3 regions of the Nitratireductor lacus genome follow, and region 3 is predicted to be linked to each of the others. Evidence: predicted binding sites of a transcription regulator. Region 3 holds the regulator's gene; each other region holds the start of a gene.
What was found. Region 3 encodes PhoB, which activates phosphate uptake and scavenging genes when phosphate is short. Its sites were predicted from a motif close to TGTCATNNANCTGTCAT; they were not measured.
Positions count from the first base shown of each region.

Region 1: AC07E3_RS04350 (bifunctional 2',3'-cyclic-nucleotide 2'-phosphodiesterase/3'-nucleotidase) is a predicted target of PhoB. The motif match lies at 1,824-1,840, and genes of this name have one in related genera.
Region 2: AC07E3_RS07595 (DUF2794 domain-containing protein) is a predicted target of PhoB. The motif match lies at 2,886-2,902, and genes of this name have one in related genera.

Region 1 is NZ_JBWKMB010000004.1:4,246-8,533, reverse strand. It holds gene ald (alanine dehydrogenase) at 1-428, opposite strand, end outside; gene AC07E3_RS04360 (Lrp/AsnC family transcriptional regulator) at 580-1,053, shown strand; gene AC07E3_RS04355 (5-formyltetrahydrofolate cyclo-ligase) at 1,066-1,716, opposite strand; gene AC07E3_RS04350 (bifunctional 2',3'-cyclic-nucleotide 2'-phosphodiesterase/3'-nucleotidase) at 1,926-3,899, shown strand; gene AC07E3_RS04345 (Dabb family protein) at 4,076-4,288, shown strand, end outside.
Region 2 is NZ_JBWKMB010000007.1:54,830-59,117, forward strand. It holds gene AC07E3_RS07580 (ABC transporter permease) at 1-774, shown strand, start outside; gene AC07E3_RS07585 (Bax inhibitor-1/YccA family protein) at 976-1,716, shown strand; gene AC07E3_RS07590 (N-acetyltransferase family protein) at 1,807-2,379, shown strand; gene AC07E3_RS07595 (DUF2794 domain-containing protein) at 2,490-2,873, opposite strand; gene AC07E3_RS07600 (DUF1223 domain-containing protein) at 3,380-4,168, opposite strand.
Region 3 is NZ_JBWKMB010000003.1:172,069-176,356, forward strand. It holds gene pstA (phosphate ABC transporter permease PstA) at 1-258, shown strand, start outside; gene pstB (phosphate ABC transporter ATP-binding protein PstB) at 273-1,088, shown strand; gene phoU (phosphate signaling complex protein PhoU) at 1,111-1,821, shown strand; gene phoB (phosphate regulon transcriptional regulator PhoB) at 1,859-2,545, shown strand; gene AC07E3_RS03895 (hypothetical protein) at 2,612-2,938, opposite strand; gene AC07E3_RS03900 (DUF1328 domain-containing protein) at 3,030-3,197, opposite strand; gene AC07E3_RS03905 (response regulator) at 3,330-4,124, opposite strand.

The DNA of each region.
Region 1 (4,288 bases), on a different contig from region 3:
TGGATGGCAAGGCGGCCCGCGACTTCAGACATGGGAGCGAGAAGCGGAAGCCCGCCGCGCGCGTCGGTGACCGTCTCGTAGGCGATGGCAGTGACGCCGGAATCGACCAGGCCGCGTGTCTGATCCGGATCGGGCGCCAGGTGGAGATAAGTATAAAGAATCTGGTCTTCGCGCAGCTGCACCCATTCCGAGGGTTGCGGCTCCTTGACCTTAACGATCATGTCCGACCTGGCGAAAACCTCTTCGGCCGACCTGGCGATGGTGGCGCCGGCTGCACGGTAGGCATTGTCGTCGGCACCGATGCCGGCACCGGCGCCGGCTTCCACGAGCACATCGTGCCCGTGTGCCACATATTCGCGCACGGAGCCGGGTGTCAGGCCGACGCGATATTCATGATTCTTGATTTCCTTCGGGCAGCCGACGCGCATCCGTGTCTCCTCCGAGCGTTTTGCGAATTTTCTGGCTCAATGAATGAGACCACAAAACTGGCCGAACGTCTTTGCGAAGATGTTTGCGCTCGATGATGTTTTTCGCTATTTTTTGCGCAAAATAGAAAATCCATGGGAGGAAATTCGATTAATGGCCCTTGATAGGATTGATATCGCTATCCTGGAAGTGCTCCAGAAGGATGGGCGGATCTCCAATTCGGCGCTTGCGGAGAAGGTGGGGCTGTCCCAGTCGGCCTGCTCCCGCCGTCTCGACAATCTGGAGAAAAGCGGTGTTGTCAAGGGATACCACGCCCGGCTCTCGAACGCAGCCCTTGGACATGGCGTTACGGTGATTGTGCATATTTCGCTGTCGGGACAGTTCGAGCGGACGCTCAGCGAGTTCGAAGCAGCCGTGCAGCGTTGTCCGAATGTGGTGTCCTGCCATCTGATGTCGGGTGAATATGACTATATTCTGCGGATCGCTGCGCGCGACCTGCAGGACTATGAGCGTGTCCACAAGGAGTGGCTGACGGGCATGCCCCACGTGATCAAGATCAATTCGGCTTTTGCATTGCGCGAGGTGGTCGACCGGACAGGCGTGGGGCTGAAACCGCAGATGGCGTGAGGCCGGTGGGCATCAGCCGGCGGTGACGATGCGATCCATCGGAATGTCGTGCGGCTGGGGATAGATCGTCGGGAGTTGTGAGAAGGCGTATCCGATGCCGACGAGCAGCGGCTTTCTCGGCAGGGCGGCAATCGTGCGGTCATAAAATCCACCACCATAGCCCAGCCTGTAGTTGCCTTTATCGAAACCGACCAGCGGCGAGACGACGATATCGGGAATGATCTCTTTGTCGGTTGCCGGAACGGGGATGTTCCAGACACCACGTTCGAGTGTGTCTCCGGGACGATAGGGGCGAAAGACGAGGGGTGCGGCTTTCTGGATGACGACCGGCAGGGCCGCCATGGCACCGCGATCATGGAGAGTGGCAAGCCATGGGCGCAGGTCCGGCTCGCCCCGGAACGGCCAGTAGAGGCCGACCACGTGGCCCGATGGATCGCCGATCAGAGCGTCAAGCTTCTGCGCGATCATGCCGGCAAGGCGGGTGCGTTCGGCGGCGGGAACGGCGAGGCGCTCGGCGATCAGGCGGTCGCGCGTGGCCTTGCGCCAGCGGCGCACCTCCGGCCAGATTTCCGCGCCTGAAACGCCGGCGCCACCGTCCAGTTCATGCATGAAACAGGGTGGCGAGGCATGAGACCTGGTTCTGTCGCCCGGTGTGTCGCTCATCCTCGCGTCTCCTCCGCATTCGCTGTAGCCGGATCCGATGCTGCTGCATTTGCTGTCCGGGCGCTGTTCTGCATGCGACAGGGTTCGCTCACAACGGGCCGGTTGACTGTCATGCGTGCGTCACGAGATTTTGCTGGAAGTCTCGGCGCGACGGCGCAATCATGCTCCTTCGCCGGTTCCTTTTCAAAGGCCCAGGAGAGACGATCATGATGTCCGCATACGCCTCCATGTCCCGCCGTTCGTTTTTAGCAGGCTCGGCTGCTGCAGGTTCTCTGGTGCTGATGCACCCTTTTTCCGCCAAGGCTTCGGTGAACCAGGCGCATTTGCGCATCATGGAAACCACCGACCTGCATGTGCATGTCTTTCCCTACGATTATTACGCCGACAAGCCCAATGACACGATGGGGCTCGCCCGCACGGCGTCGATCATCGACGCAATCCGCGCAGAGGCAACGAACTCGATCCTCGTCGACAATGGCGACTTTCTCCAGGGCAATCCGATGGGCGACTACATCGCCTATGAGCGCGGCATGCGCGACGGCGACATTCACCCGGTGATCAAGGGGATGAACACGCTCGGCTATGATTGCTCGGCGCTTGGCAATCACGAGTTCAATTACGGGCTCGATTTCATGTTCAAGGTGCTTGCAGGCGCGAATTTTCCGTTTGTCTGCGCCAACCTGACCAAGGGGCAGCTTGCCGCCAGCGGCCGCGACGATGACTTGTTCCTGAAACCCTACGTGATCCTTGACCGGATGGTGAAGGACGGCAGCGGGACGGAACATTCCATCCGTGTCGGCCTGATCGGCTTCGTGCCGCCGCAGATCATGAACTGGGATTCAAAGCATCTGACCGGCAAGGCGATGACGCGCGACATCGTTCGGGCGGCGGAGGCCTGGGTTCCGCAGATGCGCGAGGAGGGTGCCGACATCGTGGTGGCGCTGTCGCATTCGGGCATTGGCCCGGCGCAGTATGAGGAAAATCTCGAGAACGCTTCGCTGCTGCTTGCCGGTGTCGACGGTATCGACGCCATCGTGACCGGGCACAGCCATCTCGATTTTCCCGGTCCGAAGTTTGAAGGGCTTGAAGGTGTCGACAACGCCAGGGGCACGATCGCCGGCAAACCTGCCGTCATGGGTGGCTTCTGGGGATCGCATCTGGGCCTGATCGACCTGCTTCTGGAAAGGGACGGGCAGAGCTGGGTGGTTGTGAACGCGACGTCCGAGGCGCGCCCGATTTTCAAACGTGTGGAACGCCAGACCGAGCCGCTGGTCGAAAGCAAGGCGGAGGTCGAGGAAGCGGTGCGTGAAGACCACGAGGCTACGCTGAAATATGTGCGCACCGCGGTGGGCAAGACATCCGCGCCGCTGCATTCGTATTTCGCGCTGGTGGCCGACGACCCATCCGTGCAGATCGTGAGCCAGGCACAGACCTGGTACATCACCGACATGCTGAAGGATGGCGAATACCGGGATCTGCCCGTGCTTTCGGCGGCTGCCCCCTTCAAGGCCGGCGGGCGCGGCGGTCCGGACTATTACACGGACGTGCCAGCGGGCGATGTGGCGATCAAGAACGTCGCCGATCTCTATCTTTATCCCAACACGGTGCAGGCCGTTCTGGTGACGGGTGCGGATGTGAAGGAATGGCTCGAGATGTCGGCTGGCATTTTCAATCTGGTGGAACCCGGCAAGTCGGACCAACCGTTGCTCGACCCCTCGTTCCCGTCCTACAATTTCGACGTGATCGACGGCGTGACCTACCGGATCGACCTGTCGCAACCACCGAAATATTCGCCCAAGGGCGAGCTTTTGAACGCGGATTCGAACCGCATCGTGGACCTGCAATTCAATGGCGCGGCGGTCGACCCGGCTCAGAAATTCATCGTCGCTACGAACAATTACCGTGGTGGGGGCGGAGGCAATTTTCCGGGGATAGGGCCGGACAAGGTGATCTTTGCTGCACCGGATACGAATCGCGATGTGATCGTGCGCTATATCGTGGAGCAGGGAACCATCAACCCGTCCGCAGACGCCAACTGGACCTTCAAGCCTCTGGCCGACACATCGGTTCTGTTCGAGACAGGCCCCAAGGGCGCGGAATTCGCCTCGAGCGTCGAGGGTGTTTCGATTGAACCGGCTGGCGAGGGGCAGGAAGGTTTTGCGCTCTACCGCATCACGCTTTAGCTAGGTCCTGACCCTTGAGTGAGGAAGGCCGGGCTTTGCGCCCGGCCTTTTTTCTTTGCGAAACAGTCTTTTGTTCGGCGGCGTTGAGGTTTTGATTCCGCTCCTGCGGCGTGACGATGCATTGACATTCAGGCGACGCGGCGCGATTTGCGGGCACGATTTCAGGAGGCAGGCCCGTGATTCGACATATCGTTTTCTTCAGCGCCAGAGACGAGGCGGACGTGGAGCGGATCGCCGAGGGTCTCGGCATGCTGGCCGATATTCCGCATTCCGATTTTTTCGAGGTCGGGATCAACCGCAAGGTCGATCAGATCGGCACGGAAGTGGATGTCATCGTTTATGCGGAGTTCCGCGACGAAGCGGCGCTGGCCGCATACAAGGCGGACCCG
Region 2 (4,288 bases), on a different contig from region 3:
GAAAACGCCACGCTGACACAGGGTGATTGGTGGCCGGCAGATTATCAGGGCGAACCGCTCGTTTCCTTCACGGCGGAGGAGGGCGGAGAGCTTGGTCTCAAGATAGGAGACACGATCACAGTCAATGTGCTCGGCCGTGACGTCACGGCGCGGATCGCCAATTTCCGCGCCGTCGAATGGGAATCTCTGGCCATCAACTTCGTGATGGTGTTTTCGCCCAACACATTTGCCGGCGCTCCGCATGCCTGGCTGGCGACGCTGACGGATGCGGAAGCAACGCAGGCCGACGAATCGCAGATCCTCAATGCTGTCACGCGCAATTTCCCGACGGTGACCACCGTGCGTGTGAAGGATGCACTCGATGTGGTGAACCGGCTTGTCGAGCAATTGGCCACCGCAATCCGTGCGGCAGCCGCCGTTGCGCTGATTGCCTCGGTTCTCGTGCTTTCCGGTGCACTGGCAGCCGGCAACCGGGCGCGGGTGCACGATGCCGTGGTCCTGAAGACGCTGGGCGCGACACGGCGCACGCTGATTGCCGCCTTTTCGCTCGAATATCTGCTGATCGGTCTCGCCACGGCGGTGTTCGCGCTGCTTGCGGGCGGGATTGCAGCCTGGTTTGTGGTGACGCAGGTGATGGGCCTGCCCTCAAGCTTCCTGCCGGAGGTGGCGTTCACCACCGTTGTGGTGGCGCTGGTGATGACGGTTGGCTTCGGCCTGATCGGCACGTGGCGGGTTCTCGGACACAAGGCGGCGCCGGTTCTGCGCAATCTGTGAGCGTGAAAAACCGTTAACCCTTCGCGCGGAGAGGTGCCGTTTCGCCCGCGAACTGTTGCCGCAGGCGCATTTCCGGCGTGGGGAGGTCTTGTCCTGAACACAAACTGACATCATATTTGATCTACGCATGCTGGTATCCCGCCAGCGGCGCACGGTCTCACGGCCGTCACCGGACGGGATTAAAGCCAGAAAGGGGTAATTATGGCTGACCTTCGTAACTATCAGGCCCGCGCAACGCCCGGCGTGCGCGCGGACGCGGCCATCGACGAGGGCCTGCGCGCCTATATGATCCGCGTCTACAACCTTATGGCGCTCGGCCTGGCGATCACCGGCCTTGCAGCCTTTGGCGCGTTCAACCTTGCCATCGCCGACGGCCAGCTCACGGCTTTCGGCCAGCTCATCTATGCCAGCGCCTTCCGCTGGGTTGTGATTCTCGCACCGCTTGCGCTGGTGTTCTTCCTGAGCTTCCGCATTCAGAACATGAGCGTCGGAGCGGCACAGACAACCTTCTGGGTCTATTCAGCCCTGGTGGGTCTGTCCCTGTCGACGGTCTTCCTCGTTTTCACGGGTGAAAGCATCGTCCGTACGTTCTTCATCACCGCCGCTTCGTTCGGCGCGCTGTCGCTCTGGGGCTACACGACCAAGCGTGACCTTTCGGGCATGGGGTCGTTCCTGTTCATGGGTCTGATCGGCATCATCATTGCCTCGATCGTGAACATTTTCCTCGGCTCATCGGCGCTGCAGTTCGCCATTTCGGTGATCGGCGTGCTGGTGTTCGCCGGCCTGACGGCCTACGACACCCAGCAGATCAAGGAGATGTATTACGAGGGCGACGATGCCACCGTGTCCGGCCGCAAGGCGATCATGGGCGCGCTGCGTCTCTATCTCGACTTCATCAACCTGTTCATGTTCCTGCTGCAGTTCCTCGGAAATCGCGAGTAGCGGGCGCGGAACCAGAAACAGTGCTATGGAGAGGGCGGCTTTCGGGCCGCCCTTTCTTTTGCTTCATTCGAGAGCGACCACCGAGTTTCCATGAAACCCACCATCCGCCCCGCAACCCCGGCTGATCTCCCTGCCATCACCCGCATCTACGCCCACGCCGTTGCCGGGGGCACGGCAAGCTATGAGCTTGAACCGCCGGGCGAGGCCGAGATGCGCGAGCGCATGGAGGCGCTCGTTCGCAATGGCTACCCCTATATCGTTGCGGAGAATGAAGACGAAATTCTCGGTTACGCCTATGCGGGACCGTTTCGCCCGAGACGGGCCTATCGCTTCATGGTCGAGGATTCGGTTTATCTGGCGCCGGAAGCGCAGGGTCGCGGCGTCGGGCGGCTTTTGCTTCAGGCGCTGGTTAAAGCGTGCGAACGGTGCGGATTTCGCCAGATCGTCGCCGTTATCGGCGACGGCTCGGAGGAAAGCGCCTCGGTAAAACTGCATCGGGCCGCAGGTTTCCGCGATGCGGGCATTCTTCGCGGCAGCGGCTTCAAGCACGGGCGCTGGCTCGACACGGTGTTTATGCAGCTCGCGCTGAATGGGGGCGACAGTGCGCTGCCCGATCCCGATTCCATCCCCGAGCGGCTGTTTCGGGGCGAGTCGGTTCGTTGAGGACGATCTAAACCATCTTTCGGTCCCGACCCGACAGCGCCGCGCGTCTTATAAGACGCGCAAGGGACGCTGTAACACTTTCAAATGAATTCATTTGAAAGCGACATGCATTAGGTGACGAGTTTCAGCTTCTTGTCGAACACGGCCAGGACGCGTGCCAGTTCGTGTCCACGTTTCAGGATTGCGCCTGTGGCGGCGATAACGCTGTAGGCACCCTGCTTCCGGGTCAGCTTGGGATCCTTGACGATCTGAAACAGCGGGACTTCGCTGGTTCGCCGGAAGACGGAGAACACCGCCCGGTCCCGGAGATGATCGATGGCGTAGTCACGCCACTCGCCTGCCGCGACCATGCGGCCGTAGATGCGCAGAATCTGATCCAGTTCGCGCCGCTCGAAGGTTACGGGGAGATCGGAACGTGCCCTGCGTGCCTCGTGCAGCGGAATCAGTATCCCGGAGCCGTCCCTATCCTCCCCCGCGCTGCCGTAATCGGTCATTGGCTGTACCTCATGACGATTTGGTGACATGGGAAGGTTCGCCCGCCATAGGCGGAATTGCAAGCCCGCATTCCCCAGGCTGCATCTGGTCGGGCCTGAGATGCGAAAAAGCGCGCCTCATCCTTCTTGATGGCATGGTTCATCAGAGTGGTTAGAGTTACCCACATCTTTTGCCGGCACGGCTATTCTTGGTCTGCAAGCCTCAATTGTTAGCCGGTAGTCACAAATCAGGACCGTTTGTCGGAATTGGTGATGACTTGCCTTTTTCTTGCCGCATTTTGTTCAAGCTCACGCCCCATTGTGCCGCAACGATCCGCCCGTTGCCTGAGACGGTTCGGTCCGGACACGGATCCCGAAAACCCCAAGCCCCCCCGCCCTCGGGGTCATGCCCGGATCGAACCAACTCTCGGATGTCCGAGCGGGCAACGGTCCCAAGAGATCAAAACCGGTGCTGAATGAGTCAGCGCCGGTTTTTCTTTTGGGACCAGGCCGCGCGGCGGCCATATTCATAGGCCCCCATCCCCGGGGTTCATGGCAAATGCGCCCAATATCGCTCCCGGTCGACCGTCTTTGTCGACGCGCTGGAGCAGGAGTGCGCAGCCATTGCCCTTCTGCACCAGTTCGGCCTTGGGCATTTCGAAGCTCTTGGCCGCGCCGTCCCACATGCCGATCGTCTGGATGCGGTTGACAGCATTGCGATATTGTATCGACCGCCCGCGGTTTTCGCCGGCGCGGATATCCACTGTGCTTTGCGGCGTGTAATCGACAAAGACCAGATGCGCATTGATGGGCTCGCCCTTCAGGTTCTCGGGTATTGAGCCGACATTGACGACGATGGTGTCGCCCATGTCCTTGAGGGAAATATCCACCTGAAGTCCGTCCACGGTTCCTGCGAGGGCTTCAAGCGTTGAAGTGACCTTGCCCCGGTCCGCGCCATTCATGTCGCGCCGGCCGTTGACGATGGCCTGTGGTGTGTAGACGGATGCCCTTTGAAGTGCACCGGCATATCTTCTCTGCCGTTCGGAGTTAGCCGGGCTTGCGAGCGCATCACGCCAGCCCAGATAGTCCCAGTAATCGACGTGGTAAGCGAGGGCGACAACATCGTCCCTTGCGGCGAGTTCACCCAGCACAGCGTCTGCGGGTGGACATGAATTGCAGCCCTGGCTCGTGAAGAGCTCCACAACACCGATCGGGTCGACCGGGCGGCTGGTGCTTTCAGCACTGCCGGGGCCAGTGAAGGCCAATAAGCCTAAAGCCGCAGCCAGAAAATGGCCGGGTATCCAGAGCCGAAACATGCGCTCTCCGTTTGGGATGTGAAGCGATCATTGCTTTGTTTCAGAACTATAGGAGCGACCACGCCTCAACAAGAAGTCACGTTCAGGTGAGACGGGCCTACGGCGCGGCTTCCAATGGCA
Region 3 (4,288 bases):
ATCATCGGTCTGGCGCAGGCGCTCGGCGAAACGGCACCGCTGCTTCTGATCGGCATGGTGGCTTTCGTGGCCGATTACCCGACCACGCCGCTCGATCCCGCAACGGCGCTGCCGGTTCAGATCTATATGTGGGCGAACGAAGCCGAACGCGCGTTTGTCGAGCGCACTTCGGGCGCTATCATCGTATTGCTGCTGTTCCTCGCCGTGATGAACATCACCGCCATTATTCTGCGGCGGCGCGTCGAGCGTCGCTGGTAACGGAGTGGAAGGACATGAATATGCTCACTGATGCTGCTGTTGAAGAAGCACTGGATGCGAGCCAGAAGCCAAGGCCCCTCAAGATGCGCGGCGAGAATGTGCGTGTCTTCTACGGCGAGAAGCAGGCGCTTTTCGATGTGAACCTGGATGTCCTGGAGAACCAGGTCACGGCGCTGATCGGCCCTTCGGGCTGCGGCAAGTCCACGTTCCTGCGCTGTCTCAACCGCATGAACGACACGATCGATATCTGCCGCATCGAAGGCAGGATCACGCTCGACGAGCAGGACATCTACGATCCCAGGATCGACGTGGTGGAACTGCGTGCCCGCGTCGGCATGGTGTTCCAGAAGCCCAACCCGTTCCCCAAGTCGATCTATGAGAACATCGCCTACGGACCGCGCATTCACGGTCTGGCATCGAAGAAGGCGGAGTTCGACGAGATCGTCGAGTCCAGCCTGCAAAAGGCCGGTCTCTTCAACGAGGTGAAGGACCGTTTGCATGAGCCTGGAACGGGTCTCTCCGGCGGCCAGCAGCAGCGTTTATGCATTGCGCGCGCCATCGCGGTTTCGCCCGAGGTGATCCTCATGGACGAACCGTGCTCGGCGCTCGACCCCATCGCCACCGCCAAGGTGGAGGAGCTGATCGACGAGCTGCGCGAGAACTACACCATCGTCATCGTCACGCACTCCATGCAGCAGGCGGCGCGCGTGTCGCAGCGCACGGCCATGTTCCATCTGGGCAACCTTGTCGAGGAAGGTCCGACGGACAAGATGTTCACCAACCCGGATGACAAGCGCACCCAGGATTACATCACCGGCCGCTTCGGTTGACGCACAGATAAGGAACCAGATCATGGGCGAGCACACAGTCAGCTCCTTCGATGAGGAACTCGGTGAGATCGACCGCCTCATCCGCGATATGGGCGATCTCTCCGGTGCGATGACCCGCGCCTCAACCAATGCCCTGCTCAACTCCGACACTGCGCTCGCGCAGCGTGTCATCTCCGACGACACGATCATGGATGCCAAGCAGCGCGATCTCGACGAGCGTGCGATTACGCTGATCGCCAAGCGCCAGCCGATGGCGCAGGACCTGCGCAGCGTTGTGGGTGCCATTCGCATGGCAGCCGATCTGGAGCGCATCGGCGATCTCGCCAAGAACATCGCCAAGCGCGTGAGCGCGGTCGGGCAGAGCGCCACGCCGCGCACGCTCGCCCATTCCATCGATGCGATGGCAGGTCTGGTGCTGCATCAGGTCAATGCGGTGGTCGAGCACTATGTGAAGCGCGATGCCGAAGCGCTGATCCGGTTGCGCGACGAGGATGAGAAGATCGACATCCAGTATACGTCGGTGTTTCGCGAACTGCTGACCTACATGATGGAGGATCCGCGCAATATCACGTCGTGCACGCATCTTCTGTTCTGCGCCAAGAATCTCGAACGCATCGGCGATCACGTGACGAATATCGCCGAAAATGCCTATTATGTGGTGACGGGGGAACAGCTTCCGGTCCAGCGGCCGAAGCTCGATGAAACACAGATGACGGTCGATGCGGATGCGTAGACGGCCGTAGCAATGCCCTAGGAGAATGCCTTCCATGATTGCCCCCAAGGTCATGGTCGTTGAAGACGACGAACCGCTCTGCGTCCTGCTGAAATACAATCTGGAGGCCGAGGGTTATCAGGTAGAGATGATATCGCGCGGCGATGAAGCCGAGGTGCGCCTGCAGGAAAATGTCCCGGATCTGCTCGTTCTGGACTGGATGGTCCCGGCTGTGTCGGGCATCGAACTGTGTCGCCGGCTTCGCATGCGCCCGGAAACCGAGCGCCTGCCGATCATCATGCTCACCGCGCGCGGTGAGGAAAGCGACCGCGTTCGTGGTCTTTCCACCGGGGCCGACGATTATCTCGTGAAGCCCTTTTCGACGCCGGAGTTCGTGGCGCGTGTCCGCGCGCTCCTGCGCCGGGCCAAGCCGGAAGTGCTGTCAACGGTTCTCTCCGTCGGCGACATCGTGCTCGACCGGGAATCGCACCGCGTCTACCGGCGCAAGAATGAAATCCGTCTCGGGCCGACAGAGTTCCGTCTTCTGGAATTCATGATGCAGCACCCGGGCCGCGTTTTCTCGCGCAGCCAGTTGCTCGACAATGTCTGGGGTGAAACGATCTATATCGACGAGCGCACGGTTGACGTCCATGTGGGCCGGTTGCGCAAGGCTGTGAATCAGGGCCGGCTTCCCGACGTGATCCGCACCATTCGCGGCGCCGGCTACGCGATCCGTGAAGCCTGAGACAGACCGACACAAAAACCCCGGCGCAATTGCCGGGGTTTTTGCATGTCGTTGCAGTCGGTTCGATCACTTCATGAGCGTGCTTGCGGGCCTGCCATGTTCGTTCCGGGCAACCGCAAAGCTCGTCACCGGCTCAAGGGTGGCCGTCAGCTTGCCGTCGTCCGTAACGTCCCATTCCAGAACCGCGTCGTCATAGACGAGCGCCGGATCAACATAGACACATGTCGCCATAACACGCGGAGCCTCGTTTTCGAGCTCACGCATCGAGACGGGCCTTTCCGCCTCGCACTCCTCGAATGTCTCATAGACAGGCGTGGGGGCGGGAAGTTCGCGGCATTCGGCCATGTTGCCGGAGCAGCCGACAATCAGAAGAAGCGCAGCGATGTGTTCCATGGCGTTCTCCTTTCACTGTCTCCCCGAAGCGGAAGCCATGGATGGTCCGCCTCGCCGGGTGCCGCATTCGTTTACGTCATTGTCCCTTTGTTTAACCGCGTCTCCTCAGCAGCCCCATGATCAGGGAAATGGCAAGAAGAGCGAGGAAAATATAGAACAGGATCTGCGCGATCCCTGCGGACGCGCCTGCAATCCCACCGAAGCCGAGGGCGCCGGCGATGAGCGCGACGACCAGAAATATGAGTGCCCAGTAAAGCATGCTGTCTCTCCGTTTAGTTATGGCTGTTAAACGTCTGCGCAGGGAGATTGGTTCCCGGTCGAAAGAAAACCGGCAAAATAAAAGGCCGCCGTGGAGGGGCGGCCCTTCGGAAGCGGCGAAGCCAGCACTCAATCAGGCAGCGGCGCGTGCCTGGTGATCGAAGAACAGCGCCTGGCTGATCAGCGCCTTGACCATTTCGGGACTGAACGGCTTGGTGACCAGGAAAGTCGGCTCCGGGCGTTCACCGGTCAGCAATCTCTCCGGGAAAGCCGTGATGAAGATGACGGGAACGGTCGCCGCTTCGAGAATTTCGTTCACGGCATCGAGGCCCGAGCTTCCATCCGCAAGCTGGATGTCGGCAAGCACCATTTTCGGCTGTGTCTTCGCGAACATCTCTACGGCCTGCTTGTGCGTGCGGGCGTTGCCGACAACCCGATGACCGAGGCTTTCGACCATCTCCTCGATATCCATGGCAATCAGAGGCTCATCCTCGATGATCAGGATATCGGTTGCCACCTGGCGGGAGATCTCCTCGCTGGCCTCGTGCAGCATTGCGTTGATACCGTTGAGATCGGTCTCAAGAATCTCCGCTGCCTCCTCCGGCCGAAAGTTCTCGACCGCCACCAGAAGGAAAGCCTGGCGTGGACGTGGCGCGAGGGATGACAGATTGCTCGAGGCGCGCTGTTCCCAGGCAGAGGCAGGGGCGGTGTCGGGCACTGGCACATCAAGCGTTTCGAACAGCGATGTGAACAGCCTGAAGAGCGCGATCCTGTCGGTCGACGCTTCGGGAAAGATGCTCGTGTCGGCAATAAGCGCTTCAAGCACCGCGGCCACCAGGGCGTCACCGCTCGATTGAGAACCGGATACCGCTCTTGAAAAGCGCCGCAGATAGGGAAGGTGCGGAGCGATACGCGCTGACAGGGTCATGGATTTCAGGTCTCCCTCGTAACGTGGCAATGGGAACAATGTACATTTATGATGTGTGAAACGCCCGTTCCGCGAAAATGTTCCGCGGGGACGGAACGATTTCCGAACGGCGGCGTTTGGCAAGACACGAGACAGTGATGGCGCGGGGCAATCGCATATGTCCG